3 regions of the Pseudoalteromonas sp. Angola-30 genome follow, and region 2 is predicted to be linked to each of the others. Evidence: predicted binding sites of a transcription regulator. Region 2 holds the regulator's gene; each other region holds the start of a gene.

The links. The regulator LexA, encoded in region 2, represses DNA repair genes until DNA is damaged. The targets are predictions, from matches to a motif close to TACTGTATNNNNATACAGTA.
Region 1: the regulator LexA is predicted to act here: its motif matches at 1,520-1,539, upstream of dinB (DNA polymerase IV).
Region 3: the regulator LexA is predicted to act here: its motif matches at 1,155-1,174, upstream of uvrD (DNA helicase II).

Annotation. Positions count from the first base shown of each region.
Region 1 is NZ_JAQREI010000002.1:481,823-484,103, forward strand. Features, by position in the region: gene PSH54_RS05165 (aldo/keto reductase) at 1-585, opposite strand, end outside; gene PSH54_RS05170 (acyl-CoA thioesterase) at 652-1,074, opposite strand; gene dinB (DNA polymerase IV) at 1,551-2,281, shown strand, end outside.
Region 2 is NZ_JAQREI010000014.1:78,648-80,928, forward strand. Features, by position in the region: gene coxB (cytochrome c oxidase subunit II) at 1-143, opposite strand, end outside; gene lexA (transcriptional repressor LexA) at 616-1,233, opposite strand; gene PSH54_RS15710 (PaaI family thioesterase) at 1,411-1,851, shown strand; gene PSH54_RS15715 (hypothetical protein) at 1,862-2,242, opposite strand.
Region 3 is NZ_JAQREI010000009.1:7,065-9,345, forward strand. Features, by position in the region: gene uvrD (DNA helicase II) at 1-1,090, opposite strand, end outside; gene PSH54_RS12335 (hypothetical protein) at 1,402-1,626, shown strand; gene PSH54_RS12340 (YacL family protein) at 1,740-2,108, shown strand; gene PSH54_RS12345 (peroxiredoxin-like family protein) at 2,239-2,281, opposite strand, start outside.

The sequences.
Region 1 (2,281 bases), on a different contig from region 2:
ATTTAAAAATTGGCTAATGCCCCATGGGGTGTCATCTGAAAGGCCACAATATTTTATTTTCCCAGCTTTAACACACTCATCAAGGCCCTCTAAAATATCAAGCATACCCGCCTGTTGTTGCTCAGTATCTACGTCACTAAAAGTGAGTTTACCTGGCCACTGCCTGCCAAAATGTGGGGTAGAGCGATTAGGCCAATGCAATTGGTATAAATCTATGTAGTCGGTTTGTAGGCGTTTAAGCGAGTTATCTACGGCCTCAATGACAGCGCTGCGTGTTATATCGCCGCCATCTCGTACCCACGACAAGCCATTGCCTGCAATTTTGGTCGCCAATACAATATCACTGCGCTTTTGCGCATTGCGACTTAGCCAGTTACCTATAATTTGCTCTGTTTTACCGTAGGTCTCTGGTGAAGGAGGAACGGCATACATTTCGGCAGTATCTATAAAATTAACGCCTTGTGCCAAGGCATAAGCTATTTGCTCATCGGCGTCTTGTTGGGTATTTTGTTTACCCCAAGTCATGCTGCCTAAGCATACTCTAGAAACATCAACACCGCTGCTGCCTAACGGACTGTATTGCATTTAAAATCCTTAAATTATGTAAGATCTTGAGAGTGGATAATTAATACCAATTCGCAATAAACCTACTTAAGCGAATTGGTGTAGTGCCGATAGTAATGGCTCTGAAATCGCCGCTTTTTGTCCTGTTTTAAAGTCAAACATAACAACTTGAGAATAGCCTGTGGTAGTAATAGCTTGCTGAGCATGGCTAAATACAGAGTAATTCATCATAAAACGGTCGCTTTTTATATCTGAAATAGTAATACCTACGGTTAAGGTATCAGGGAAGGTCACTGGACGTTTATAGCGAATATTGTTTTCACTAATCACCGGGCCTATTCCACCTGGTTTTATTGTATCAAACTGATTTATTTTATTTAGAAAATCGATACGCGCAATTTCAAAATAACGCAAGTACACCACGTTGTTAACATGTTGTAGGGCGTCCATATCGGCCCATGCTACGGTGATATCGGTATGAATAGGGTGCAGATCTTTGAACCTTTGCATGTATGTGTACTCTTAGTTTTAAATGAATGAGGTTATCAATATGGTGTTTGTAGCTCAAGACAATAAATGCCATGTTTTTTTATAAGATGATTGTACCTATTTATTTTTAGGACTACAGTTAAATAACACAGACAACACACACACGAGAACACACATGCAAAATATAATTAATTGGGCTTTAGCCAGTTTAGTTTTTATAGCGTCTTTTGCTTGCTATGCAATGGGTAATGCCTCCGGCGGCATAATGCTTTTAGCTGCGGGGTTTTTATTGGAGTTTGTTTTTTGGCTACATTGCTTTAAAAAATCAAAGCGCTTTAAGCAGCCGTTTTAAAAAAGCTGTTTAAAGCTTGCACGGTTTAACGCGCTACACCTAGTAGCGCTTTTAACTTTAGCAAGTTAAACAGGCTTTAATGGACTTGCTTAATTAAAGTGAATCCTTAATAATGGCTGTATAAATAAACAGTTGTTATGTGGTAATGAAAAAGTTTATTCATATCGACATGGACTGCTTTTATGCAGCGGTTGAAATGCGCGATAACCCCAAACTTGCCAGTGTGCCTTTAGCGATTGGTGGCAATAGCCGTCGTGGCGTGCTCTCTACAGCAAATTATATAGCGCGCGAATATGGTGTTCGCTCGGCTATGTCTAACTACCACGCTAAGCAATTATGCCCCGATTTAGTGATTGTGCCTGGGCGCATGGCGGTTTATAAAGAAATTTCTAACCAAATACGCGCTGTATTTAAACGCTATACCGACCAAATAGAGCCGTTGTCGCTTGATGAAGCTTACCTAGATGTAACCAACAGCACTGCATGCAAAGGCAGCGCAACGCTTATTGCTCAGCAAATTAGAGCAGATATTTATAACGATACCGGCCTTACTGCCTCTGCCGGAGTTGCTCCCATTAAGTTTATTGCCAAAATAGCCAGTGACGAAAATAAACCCAATGGCCAATTTGTGGTTTTACCGGATGAAGTTGATGCGTTTTTAAATAATTTACCGCTGGGTAAAATCCCTGGAGTGGGCAAAGTAACCCTCGAAAAGCTTAATTTAAAGGGGTTATACACAGGTAAAGACGTTCGCGAGAAAGGCGTTAATTGGATGCAGCAGCATGTGGGGAATTTTGGTGTATCGCTTTATCAAAAATGTGCTGGCGAATATATTGGTAAAGTAACCACTGAGCGAGTGCGTAAATCGCTTAGTGT
Region 2 (2,281 bases):
ATTAAAAATATGGTCATGTGTAGCTGATATACATTATTACTTATATCGGTTACGCCCTTGCGCATATTGTATTGGCTATTAGCCAGCACTTGCTGCGGGAACATAATCAACACAAGCCACAAGGTAGAGGTCAGTTTACCCATGTGACGGCTCCTTTGATGCTATTGCGAATGCAAAGCGAAGAGGCATACGGCTTAAACGCCAATTCGTTATTTTTATTTTTTAACCAATCTTATTTTTAATTGGTATCGCTAGGACAACAAAAGGTTTGTGTATATTGTGTGTTCTCATAACTAAAAAGCTGTGAGTTATTGTTAGTCCAGCACATTAATGATTAGCTAAAAAACGTACAACAAGCAAGTTTTAGTATAAAAAACAATCAAGTGATATTTTAAAATTGACTAAATGACGGCGTATTAAATTGTTATTTAACAGCCAAGATACGAGCAAAATTAAGGGATGTAACACGCCTAGGAAGATAAAAGTATGAGTGAAAAAAAGTTTACAGCCTAAATAATTTTAGGGCGCTTTGAGATGGTGGAAGGTTTGTTTTTAAAACAAAAATGCACACTAAAAAGTGCGCATTTATAGATATTGCTTAAAAATAGTTAAAAATTACATCCAGTCGGCATTTCTTATTACGCCAACGGCTAACCCTTCAATATTAAAAGATTCGTTTTCAAGGTCTACTTCAATTGGCGTAAACTCTTCGTTTTCGGCGTGTAATAATACTTTTCGGCCTGCTTTTTCTAGGCGTTTTACGGTTACGTCTTCATCTACTCGTGCAACCACAACTTGGCCGTTTTCTGCTGTTTGAGTACGGTGTACGGCAAGCAAGTCACCATCCATAATACCTATATCTTTCATACTCATGCCGTTAACACGCAATAAAAAGTCGGCGGCTGGTTTAAACATAAGTGGGTCTATTTTACAGTGACTCTCAACATGTTCTTGCGCCAAAATAGGCGAACCCGCTGCAACTCTACCTATTAATGGTAGACCTAGTTGCTCAGGCTCTTCTTCTTCAACCAATTGAATACCACGGCTTGCGCCTGGTTTCATTTTAATAACACCTTTTTTGGCAAGCGCTTTTAAGTGTTCTTCTGCGGCATTGGCACTTTTAAAACCGAGTGTTTGCGCAATTTCGGCACGTGTAGGAGGCATACCAGTGTCTTTAATAAAAACTTTTATTAGTTCGAGTATTTGAGCTTGGCGTTTAGTTAATGGTCGCATACAACTGGTTTTCCATACAGTACATTTAACTGTGAGTATATACAGTTAAATAAAAATCGCAAATTTAAATTGTGCTTTAAAATAGCTAAATACACCGCACCTGGATAAATTTTAGGTAATTACAGACGTTCAGTATTTAAAATGCTATAAATTTGCTTTCAATATAAAGGAGTAATTATGAGTATTTGGCATCAACCCATTACATTAGAGCTTTGCAAACAGTTAGATGAGGGAATAAACGGCCAAGGCACGCTAATGAAAACCATGGGCATAGAAATAACCGAAATAGGAGATGATTACCTAGTGGCTACCATGCCTGCTATTCCTGAGCATCATAACCCTATTGGTATGGTACATGGTGGCGCAAATGTGGTACTTGCCGAAACCATAGCAAGCTACGCCGCTAACTTTGTAGTGGACTTTACAAAATTTTATTGTGTTGGACAGGAAATTAGCGCCAGCCACTTAAAGGCCTCTCGAAATGGCACTTTAACCGCCGTTACTCGTGCATTTCATATTGGTAAGCGCAGCTCTGTATGGGAAATAAAAATAACCAATAGCCGCGGCGAGCTTTGCTGCGTATCAAAAATGACCGCAGCGGTTGTCGAGCGCAAATAGTTAACTATGGCTACTTTTCGATAGGGTAAATCGTTATTTCCATACCAGCGCCAATGGCAGATATACGTAGTAGTGTATCTGCATGTAGAGCTTGGTTAAAACACTTAGGTGACGTGCCCGACTCAAAGCCTATATCAAACGTTCTGCGCGAACAGCTTAGCCACTGCTTAAGCGCATTACGTGAACACGACTCTATTAATTCACATAAGTGGTTGATTGCTTTGTCTGGCGTGGTTATGTCACCTGAGGCTTCAATACGCGCCAATTGACGATATTCGTCTTTGTCATAATGCAAAACCATCGCGTTTTTCTTTAAGTCTGCCACTAGGGCGCTAATATCTTGTTTAGACTCAAGCTCTAGATCTACATTTAAAAATTGAATTTCCGACATTGTCTGCTTTTTACCCTCTTATAGTTTCATCGCAAACTT
Region 3 (2,281 bases), on a different contig from region 2:
CTTCCTCGAGTACACGAGATTGCGCGTTACTACGGTATAAAATAGCGGCGTCTTGCAACGCATTACCAGCATTTAACCAGCTGCGTAGCTTGCTGCTTACAAAGCGGGCTTCGTCTAGCTCGTTAAAGGCGGCATAAATTGATATAGGCTCGCCTTCGTTACCATCGGTCCAAAGGCTTTTACCCATGCGCTCTGAATTGTTTTTAATTAGCGCATTAGATGCTTTTAGGATGGTTGCGGTTGAGCGGTAGTTTTGCTCAAGACGAATAGTTTCGGCGTCAAAATCAGTTAAAAAGCGTTTAATGTTTTCTATTTTAGCGCCGCGCCAACCGTAAATACTTTGGTCATCGTCGCCTACAATCATAATGCTTTGTGTATCACCAGCAAGTAGCTTTAACCATGCGTATTGAATGGTATTGGTATCTTGGAACTCGTCTACCAGCATGTGGGCAAAGCGCTGCTGGTAATGGCGAAGTAGCGTAGGGTTATTTTTAAGTACTTCGTAGCTACGTAGCAGTATTTCGGCAAAATCGACTAAACCTGCACGGTCACACGCCTCTTGATAGGCGGCATATACACGTAGCATCATTTGCTCGTTTATATCGTAGGCTTGAATATCTTTAGGGCGCAGGGCTTCATCTTTTTTAGCACTGATGTACCAGCCAAATTGTTTGGCGGGCCACTTTTTGTCATCAATATTCATTGATTTTAATAAGCGCTTGATCATTCTTAGTTGATCGTCAGAGTCTAAAATTTGAAAGGCTTCTGGCAGGTTTGCTTCACGGTGATGAGCGCGCAAAATACGGTGTGATAAACCATGGAAAGTACCAATCCACATACCACCGACAGGGGCTTTTAGGGTTTCTTCAACACGGGTGCGCATTTCTTTAGCGGCTTTATTGGTAAAAGTAACTGCAAAAATACTATAGGCTGATGCTTGCTCAACCTGCATTAACCACGCGATACGATGAACTAAAACACGTGTTTTACCCGAACCAGCACCTGCTAATACCAGCATGTTTTGTAGTGGGGCTGCAACGGCATCGCGTTGTTTGTCATTTAAGCCATCGAGTAATTCAGAAACGTCCATCGTTACGCCTTTTCAATCAATAATGAGGGCAGTATAACAGGTGTTTTTGTTAGGCTAAATAAAATACTGTTTTTATGAACAGCTATTCTAAAAATACTTGTAAAACTAATCGCTTAGTCGCTTTTTTGTACTCTTAAGTAACGATAATTAATAATAAAAATAATCAAATTGACCTATATTTAGTAAAAAATACTAAAGCAGTTATTTAGTAGTAATTTAACTATTTGATTTTTAAGCTTTAATAAATTGGCATAAAGTGTGATAGTAAGTAAATAACTAAAACTTAAAATTAATTAACTACAGAGGTGAGTATGGCTGATCAAGGTTCTGGCGGTAATGTTATTGCAGCGTTGTGTAATATATTTTTTCCTGGTTTAGGGCAATTGGTACAAGGGCGAATTTTAGCCGCTATCTTTTTTGCGCTAGCTATTATAATTAGTTACGCACTTATTTATGTATTAGTAGGCTTCGTACTCGTGCCTATTATTTATTTATGGTCGATTATAGATGCTGCACGTTTTAGATCGCGAAGTTAGCTTTTATGTCACCTATTTAATAGCGCCCATTGGCGCTATTTTGCGTTTTAGGGTCGGTGTTTAAGGCTATTTATGGGTATAATTAGCGCATTAGCGTTTTAAAAGTAAAAATTATGGAATATCAATTTATACGTGACCCTATTAGTGGGCTGCGCATTAAAATAAGCAGCGAGCATGCCCTAATTGGCCGCTGGTTAAACGAAGAAATTGGCAAAGAAAAAGTCGCGATGGCACAAGCACTTATTAGCTCGGTAAAAACAAGTTACGAGCCAATAACGTTAAAAGGCCAAGAGATAGACTTAATACTTTCTAAAGACGAAGCCTTATTTGAAGCCCATGCTCTACACCAAGACAGCGAAGATTTAGTCGCCTATCAAGATGATGACTTAATGCTTGAAGAAAATGGCCTAGTGAGTGGTTGTGGCTTTGAAGATTTTATAGATTTAATAGAGTCGTGGGCTGAGTTTAGTGGCTCGCGTTAAATGTTTAAAAGGCCAACCTAGTTGGCCTTTTTTGTAATATCAATTGTGTTAAGTTATTAGGCATTTATAGCGCTCTATTTAGCACCCTAGAATGGTTAAATATTTAAGTCGATTGGTATATATCTACAAATTATTGATTTTCTATTGATTTAACGCCAGCTAATAATAGCTCC